2 regions of the Enterobacter roggenkampii genome follow, and region 2 is predicted to be linked to the other one. Evidence: predicted binding sites of a transcription regulator. Region 2 holds the regulator's gene; the other holds the start of a gene.

Region 1 (4,419 bases), 2.3 Mb from region 2:
TCGTCTGGCACCGTTAATCTGAAAGTCGCTGCTGATTTTCTTATTGGGGCGTGGTAATAGTGAAACACTGTTGTAAAAAATCCAGGTAGAACCCCATGCCCGAACCTGCCGCTGAACCGGCACTGAGCGGACTGCGCCTCAATCTGCGCATCGTTTCCGTTGTGATTTTTAACTTTGCCAGCTATCTCACCATCGGCCTGCCGCTGGCGGTTCTGCCGGGCTATGTCCATGACGTGATGGGCTTCAGTGCCTTCTGGGCGGGGCTGGTGATTAGCCTGCAGTATTTCGCCACGCTCCTGAGCCGCCCGCATGCCGGGCGATACGCGGACACGTTCGGTCCAAAAAGCATCGTGGTGGTGGGATTGTGCGGCTGCTTCCTCAGTGGCCTGAGCTACCTGCTGGCTGCCTCAGCCAGCCACTGGCCGCTGGTCAGCCTGGCGCTGCTCTGCCTGGGCCGCGTCATCCTCGGCATTGGGCAAAGCCTGGCGGGAACCGGCTCGACGCTCTGGGGCGTGGGGGTTGTCGGGACGCCACACATTGGTCGGGTGATCTCCTGGAACGGGATTGTCACCTACGGCGCGATGGCGCTCGGTGCGCCGCTCGGCGTGGCCTGCTATGCGTTTGGCGGGCTGTATGGACTGTCGCTCACCATTATGGCGGTCGCGCTTGTGGCGATTCTGTTTGCGCTGCCGCGCCCGAAAGTGAAGGCCAGCAAGGGCAAGCCGCTGCCGTTCCGGGCGGTGCTCGGGCGGGTCTGGCCATACGGGATGGCGCTGGCGCTGGCGACCACCGGCTTCGGGGTCATCGCCACCTTCATTACCCTGTTCTATGACGCCAAAGGCTGGGACGGCGCGGCCTTTGCGTTAACCCTGTTTAGCTGTGCGTTTGTTGGGGCGCGCCTGCTTTTCCCTAACGGCATCAACCGTCTGGGCGGGCTGAACGTGGCGACGATCTGCTTTGCGGTAGAGATTGTCGGGCTGCTGTTGACCGGCGTAGCCAGCGCGCCCTGGATGGCGAAAATGGGCGTATTTCTCGCGGGAGCCGGTTTTTCACTGGTCTTCCCGGCGCTGGGCGTGGTCGCGGTGAAAGCGGTGCCGCAGCAGAACCAGGGGGCGGCGCTGGCGACCTATACGGTGTTTATGGATATGTCGTTGGGCATTACCGGGCCGCTGGCAGGGCTGGTAATGGCCTGGGCGGGGGTACCGGTGATCTATCTTGCCGCGGCGGGTCTGGTCATGATGGCATTGCTGCTGACGTGGCGGCTAAAAAAATGGCCCCCGGTGCAGGCACCGGAGGCCACGTCATCATCGTGAAACGTTACTGGATTACGATGGTGTTAATGATGTTTTCAGCAGCCGTCTGCGCTTTCTGCTGATCTTCCGCTGGCAGGGTGATCTGCAGGGTCAGGAGTTTGTTATCGACCTTGCCCAGCACGACAGAGGAGTACGCGGTCTGGCCCTTCGCAGAGATGATGCTGTCCAGCTGCTGCAGCTTATGGCCTTTCAGCTCGATGGATTTATTGGTCACGACCTGCAGCTGCGGGTCGCGGCCGCGCTGCTGATCTTCCAGACGTTTGGACAGGACCGCCAGATCTTCGCTGGTGTCGTCGCCCACAATCACAATGACCGCTTTCTGCCCGGTTGCGTCGGAGTAAACGTGCATGTTATTCGCCTGAGTGCCCAGCTTGCCGCTCTGGTCAGTCATATCGGCTGGCAGAGAGAAGCTGAGTTTGCCATCCATCAGATTCACCGGCTGGCCGGTCGCATTGCTTTCTGCGGATGCGCCCTGAGCAGGCGTTTTCGTGTCGCTGTTATCACAGGCTGCAAGACCCACAACCAGCAGGCCAATCCCGACATATTTAACCAGATTGCGCATTGACTTCTTCCTTTCGATAAACGGCCATAACGGCTCATTCGCTCATCTTATCACAACTGATCAAGCGAACCCTTAACCAGCCTGCAATGCCGTGATTTCAGATTTATCTGCCAGCCTTTTCAGCAGCATATTCAGCAGCACGCCGTACATGGGCAGGAAGAATACAATGCTGATGAGCACCTTGAAGCAGTAGTCCACCAGCGCGATTTCCATCCAGTGTTCGGCCATGAACGCATCCGGGCTACGCCAGAAGGCGATGAAGAAGAAGGCCAGCGTATCGCTCACGTTACCGAACAGCGTGGAGGCGGTGGGTGCCATCCACCAGCGATGATTCTGACGCAGGCGATTAAACACGTGCACGTCCAGAATCTGCCCCAGCGCGTAGGCCATAAAGCTTGCTGCGGCGATACGGGCGACAAACAGGTTAAAGTGGGTTAACGCCTCAAAGCCCTGCCAGCTTCCCATATAAAACAGGGACGAAACCCCGTACGAGATGAACAGCGCCGGGAGCATGACCGCAAAAATAATGCGGCGAGCCAGCGGTGCGCCAAAAATACGCACGGTCAGATCGGTGGCGAGGAAAATAAACGGAAAGCTGAATGCGCCCCAGGTGGTATGAAAACCAAAGATGGAGATAGGGAGCTGCACCAGATAGTTGCTGGAGGTGATCACCAGCAAATGGAAAAGCGAAAGCCAGAACAACGCTTTTACGCGCTGTGATTCAGAAAACTGCGTCATATTGTGACCTTTTTATACGTTGGGGTGAGGGAACCCAATAAAAACCGCAGCATGATACTGCTTTGGCGGGACATTGCAATGGTTAGTTTTTACGCAATCGTTAACCTGGTTTGCATTGACCGCAACGGGGCGTAAACTACAGCCGTTTTTACCTGACCGAGAAGATCATGACCGACCTGTTTTCCAGCCCAGACCACACTCTTGATGCCCAGGGCCTTCGCTGCCCGGAACCGGTAATGATGGTACGTAAAACCGTGCGCAACATGCAGACCGGTGAAACGCTGCTGATCGTTGCCGACGACCCTGCCACCACGCGCGACATTCCCGGTTTTTGTACCTTTATGGAGCATGAACTGGTGGCGCAGCAGACGGAAACGCTGCCGTACCGGTATTTGATTCGTAAGGGGTAGCCCTGACTTATTTGGGGGGAGGTTGAGGGTATCAGGCCGCACCCATGCTTGAACCTGTTCCTGAATATTTAAAAGCGAGTTTAACGGTAGATGACCTGCCTCTGGACGTCCCTGCCTTCGAACCGGAAGTTGATCAGTTGGGAAGCTATTGCCCGCTATTAACGCAGTTGCTGTTGGCTCGTTCACTTTCAGAGAGTGATGAAAGAGTGGCTGGAGATTTGTTGCAAGGCTTAGTTGAGCTGTATAGCGGTATGTTGAAAGCACCGCGCTGGTTGCGTACAAATGAAGGCATCTTGCCACTGTGAAAAAAGTCGGGTGGCGCTAACGCTTACCCGACCTACGGGACTAGAGCCGTTGTAGGCCGGGTAAGGCGAAGCCGCCACCCGGCAAGAATACGGCCTCTGCGGCCTGATGCCCTCTCCCACAGGGAGAGGGAGAACGTCATCCCTTCATCCACGCCCTGATCCCATCCAGGAACATCTGCGTTGCCATCATGACCAGAATCAGCCCCATCAGGCGCTCCAGCGCGTTTACCCCTTTTTCGCCCAGCAGGCGCAGGAACAGGGACGACTGCAGCAGGATGATAAACGTCCCGCCCCAGGCAATCAGCAGGGCAATGACCAGATGGCTCATCTGATTCGGATACTGGTGCGACAGCAGCATCAGCGTCGCCAGAATGGTCGGCCCCGCGACGAGCGGGATCGCCAGCGGCACAATAAACGGCTCTTCACCCGCAGGCAGGCCGCTGCTGCTGCCTTCCGCGCTCGGGAAAATCATCTTAATCGCAATCAGGAACAGAATAATCCCGCCGGAAATCGACACGGTTTCAGCGCGCAGGTTCAGGAAGGCGAGGATTTTTTCACCCGCAAACAGGAAGATAAACATCACCAGCAGGGCGATGAGCAGCTCGCGGATCATGATCGCCCGGCGGCGCTTCGGCTCGGTGTGCTTCAGCACCGACATGAAGATCGGCAGGTTACCCAGGGGATCCATTATCAGGATCAATAAAACCGCGGCGGAAATGATTTCACTCATGTAAATTATCCCTGAATTTCTCTAAGGTTATTATGATAATTAGCTGTATTTCTGATTGCCGGGCAATCATCGATTAATTTCGCTTGCGACTTTGGCAGCATTTTGTAAGGTGAAGCATATCCCAGTTCAATACTGGCTTGCACAATCAGCACACACCCTCAGCAGGAAAAAAATGCTATGAAAAACGTTGGTTTTATCGGCTGGCGCGGTATGGTCGGCTCTGTACTCATGCAACGCATGGTTGAAGAGCGCGATTTCGACGCTATCCGCCCGGTCTTCTTCTCCACTTCTCAGCTCGGCCAGGCTGCTCCGTCCTTTGGTGGTACCACAGGCACGTTGCAGGATGCTTACGATCTGGAAG
Region 2 (4,419 bases):
GGCAAATTTCCCGCCGAGATAGTTGCCAATCGAGAAGCCCACGCCAATCAGCACCAGCATCGCGGTAACGAAGAGAGGCGTTGCGTGGGTGATATCGTGCAACACCGGTGAAATATAGGTGTAGAGGGTAAACATCGCCCCTGCCCCCAGCACGGTGGTCAGCAGCGCGGAGAGCACCTGCGGGCGCATCAGCACCGCCAGCTCCTTACGCACTTCCGGACGTTCTCCGGCGCTGCCCTTTGGCAGGGAGAAGAACAAGGCCACCATCGCGACCACGCCCAGTCCGGCCGTCGCCAGGAAGGACATCCGCCAGCCAATGACCTCGCCCAGCCAGGTTGCCGCAGGAACGCCGCCGATGTTAGCGATGGTCAGGCCCATAAACATGGTGGCTACGGCGCTGGCCTGCTTGTGTTTCGGCACCACGCTTGCCGCCACAACCGACCCCAGCCCAAAGAACGCGCCGTGGTTAAGGCTGGTCAGAATACGCGAAAGCATCAACGTGGTGTAGTCCGGCGAAATGGCCGAAAGCACGTTGCCGAGGGTGAAAATCGCCATCAGGAAAATCAGCGCATTGCGGCGCGCGCGGTGTGAAAGAAGAAGCGTCATCAGCGGCGCCCCCACCATCACGCCAATGGCGTAGGCGCTGATTAACATGCCGGCCGCAGGGATCGAGACGTCCACGCCGCGGGCGATAACGGGCAGTAACCCCATCGGGGAAAATTCAGTGGTGCCAATCCCAAAAGCGCCAATCGCCAGGGCCAGCAGGGGAAAATTGATTTTCATGCGTCAACTCCGGATGCCGTGTCATGTGGTGACACAGAACAAAGAAGCGGAAAGCATGACATCAATCACAAAAAATGAGAAGTTAACAAAATGGCAAAAGATTTTTGCCTTAGGAGTAACAATCGGGGGAGCGGGAGGGAGAAGGCTCTCCCTCCGCGTAAATCAGTGCAGCGCGGCCGTCAGACCCGCCGCGACAATCAGAGCCAGCACAACCACGGTGGTGAACAGCGAAAACTTCAGATCGGAACTCATCAATTTTTCTCCTTTTAATCCCCCCACGAAAAGTGAGCCTGCTCATTTTTGCATAATTTACGTCAAAAATCTTCCTGGATTTAGGCTGATAAACACTTTACCTCTTCCCCTTTTCATCAAGATAGGACAAAATTCCACGCTAAATTTATTAGCGTACCGGCCATTGACCCCCTCCTGACGTCCCGTGTCGTTTTCCCGGCGTGCCGCAATTCAAGATTGCGTGATAAGGGTGAGAGAAGGCAAACGTTTACCTTCAAGTTTTTCAGGAGTTTAGGATATGGTCTGGAGTGACATTTAATGGCAACAATTAAAGACGTAGCAAAACGCGCAAACGTTTCCACTACAACCGTATCACATGTAATTAACAAAACCCGCTTCGTGGCGGAAGAGACGCGCAACGCCGTCTGGGCAGCGATCAAAGAGCTGCACTATTCGCCAAGTGCGGTTGCGCGCAGCCTCAAGGTTAATCACACCAAATCCATTGGATTGCTGGCGACCAGCAGTGAAGCGGCCTATTTTGCCGAGATCATTGAAGCGGTAGAGAAGAACTGCTTCCAGAAAGGCTATACCCTGATTCTGGGCAACGCGTGGAACAGCATAGAAAAACAGCGCGCCTACCTGTCGATGATGGCGCAAAAGCGCGTCGATGGCCTGCTGGTCATGTGTTCCGAGTACCCGGAATCCGTGCTGTCGATGCTGGAAGAGTATCGCCATATCCCCATGGTGGTCATGGACTGGGGTGAAGCGCGCGCGGACTTCACCGACTCCGTCATCGACAACGCCTTCGAAGGCGGTTACATGGCGGGTCGTTACCTGATCGAACGCGGTCACCGCGAGATTGGCGTGATCCCCGGTCCTCTGGAGCGTAACACCGGCGCGGGCCGTCTGGCCGGTTTTATGAAAGCGATGGAAGAAGCGCTCATCACCGTGCCGGAAAACTGGATCGTGCAGGGCGACTTTGAGCCGGAATCAGGCTACCGCGCGATGCAGCAGATCGTTTCCCAGCAGCACCGCCCGACCGCCGTTTTCTGCGGCGGTGACATCATGGCCATGGGCGCACTCTGCGCCGCCGATGAGCTGGGTCTGCGCGTACCGCAGGATATTTCCGTGATCGGGTATGACAACGTGCGTAACGCGCGCTTCTTCACCCCGGCGCTGACAACCATTCACCAGCCAAAAGATTCGCTGGGCGAAACGGCCTTCAATATGCTGTTGGACAGGATCGTCAACAAGCGCGAAGAGTCGCAGTCCATTGAAGTTCACCCGCGCCTGATTGAACGCCGTTCCGTTGCGGACGGTCCGTTCCGCGACTACCGTCGTTAATCCCTTTACGGGGCCAGCTACGCTGGCTCCCGTAACCATTCCCGGTTTAGGGTTTCGCTGTCTCCCAGATAATCCAGCAGCCAGGCCATGGCGGGCGAGACATCATTTTGTTGCCAGGTCAGGCAGCAGGCCGCGTCCGGGAACGGATTCTCCAGCGTCAGTTCAACCCATTCTCCGGTATCGATGCGCGGACGCGCAAAATGAGCGGGCACCATCGCGACGCACAGCCCGGCGCTGAGGCACGTCGCCGATGATTCCCAGTCAGGAGCCACCACCCGCCGCTGGTTATCCAGAAGCCAGGTGATACGCTTGGGCAATGAACGCGACGTATCCTCCAGCACCAGAGACGGCCAGTTGCGCAGCGTATCGTCGCTCAGCGGACCTTCCATCGCTGCCAGAGGATGATCGCTGGCCACCACGCATTTCCAGCTCAGCATCCCCATGTCGCGAAAGGCGTAACGTCCCCCGACCGGGATCGCCTGCGTCGCGCCAATCGCCATCTCCGCCCTGCCGTCCGCCAGCGCATCCCAGACGCCGTTGAACACCTCCTGCGAGACCCGTAGCTCGACGTCAGAGAAATGACGATAGAAATCCACGATCATTTGTCGGGTGCGTTCCGGCTTCACGATGTTATCTACCGCGATGGCGAGATGCCCCCGCCAGCCGTTGGCGATCTGCTGACACTGTTCGCGGGTGATCTGCATTTTTTTGATAACAGAACGCCCTTCTTTCAAAAACCATGCACCGGCGGGCGTTAATTCCACGTCGCGATGCCGCCGTTCAAACAGCGGAACCGCCAGCCACTCCTCAAGCTGACGCACCGTGTAGCTGATGGCCGAAGGGACGCGGTGCAACTCCTGCGCTGCACCGCTAAAGCTGCCGTTACGCGCAACAGCATCGACCACTTCAAGAGAATAATCTGACCACATTTTCTGCCTGCAAAAAATTTGAATGCACCCGCCAAATATTAGCGTTTCACAAGCCGCTTTGCACTCCCTACACTCTGCGCCAACGTATACCTGCCTCCTCAGGAGAATAAAAGAATGCAACCCAGGAAAGGATTTTTAGTCTGGCTCGGCGGCTTAAGCGTGCTGGGCTTTTTGGCCACCGACATGTACCTGCCCGCGTTTGCCGCAATGCAGGAAGACCTGCAAACCCCTGCGGCGGCCATCAGCGCCAGCCTGAGCCTGTTCCTTGCCGGTTTTGCTTTCGCACAGCTGCTCTGGGGACCGCTCTCAGATCGCTTCGGCCGTAAACCGGTGCTGCTGCTGGGTCTGGCCATTTTTGCCGTGGGCTGCCTGGGGATGCTGTGGGTGCGCGATGCTACCTGGCTGCTGGTGCTGCGCTTCGTTCAGGCCGTGGGCGTCTGTGCTGCGGCGGTGACCTGGCAGGCGCTGGTGACCGACTACTATCCGGCTAACCGCACAAACCGTATTTTCGCCACCATTATGCCGCTGGTGGGTCTTTCCCCTGCCCTGGCTCCGCTGCTGGGCAGCTGGATCCTCGCGCACTTTGACTGGCAGGCCATTTTTGCCACGCTGTTTGCCATCACGCTGGTGCTGATGCTGCCGGTGTTTGCCCTTAAGCCCGCGCATAAAAAAGAGGCGCATGCCGACGCGACGCCGATTACCTTCACCTCCCTGCTGAGCGCCAAAGCGTATCGCGGGAATGTCCTGATTTATGCCGCCTGTTCGGCCAGCTTCTTCGCGTGGCTCACCGGCTCGCCGTTTATTCTGCACGATATGGGCTACAGCCCGGCGGCCATCGGGCTGAGCTATGTTCCGCAGACCATCGCGTTCCTGGTGGGCGGGTACGGCTGCCGCGCGGCGCTGCAAAAATGGGAAGGTCAGCAGATGCTGCCTTGGCTGCTGGTGCTCTATGCGCTGAGCGTCATCGGTACCTGGGCCGTCGGGTTTATTCCGGGCGCGGGCCTGGCTGAAATTTTGATCCCCTTCTGCGTGATGGCCGTGGCGAACGGAGCGATCTACCCGATCGTGGTGGCACAGGCGTTACGTCCGTTCCCGCAGGCGACAGGCCGCGCCGCCGCGCTGCAAAATACCC

What was found. The regulator PurR, encoded in region 2, represses purine synthesis genes. The targets are predictions, from matches to a motif close to CANGCAAACGTTTGCNTG.
Region 1: a site for PurR is predicted at 2,704-2,721, ahead of tusA (sulfurtransferase TusA). Genes of this name have one in related genera too.

The regions. Positions count from the first base shown of each region.
Region 1 covers NZ_CP017184.1:4,390,962-4,395,380, reverse strand. The annotation lists gene BFV67_RS20665 (MFS transporter) at 96-1,313, shown strand; gene BFV67_RS20660 (DcrB family lipoprotein) at 1,318-1,875, opposite strand; gene BFV67_RS20655 (7-cyano-7-deazaguanine/7-aminomethyl-7-deazaguanine transporter) at 1,948-2,613, opposite strand; gene tusA (sulfurtransferase TusA) at 2,781-3,023, shown strand; gene BFV67_RS20645 (hypothetical protein) at 3,068-3,328, shown strand; gene yhgN (NAAT family transporter YhgN) at 3,465-4,058, opposite strand; gene asd (aspartate-semialdehyde dehydrogenase) at 4,236-4,419, shown strand, end outside.
Region 2 covers NZ_CP017184.1:1,925,386-1,929,804, reverse strand. The annotation lists gene BFV67_RS09040 (MFS transporter) at 1-783, opposite strand, end outside; gene cydH (cytochrome bd-I oxidase subunit CydH) at 946-1,035, opposite strand; gene purR (HTH-type transcriptional repressor PurR) at 1,333-2,358, shown strand; gene punR (DNA-binding transcriptional activator PunR) at 2,376-3,287, opposite strand; gene punC (purine nucleoside transporter PunC) at 3,402-4,419, shown strand, end outside.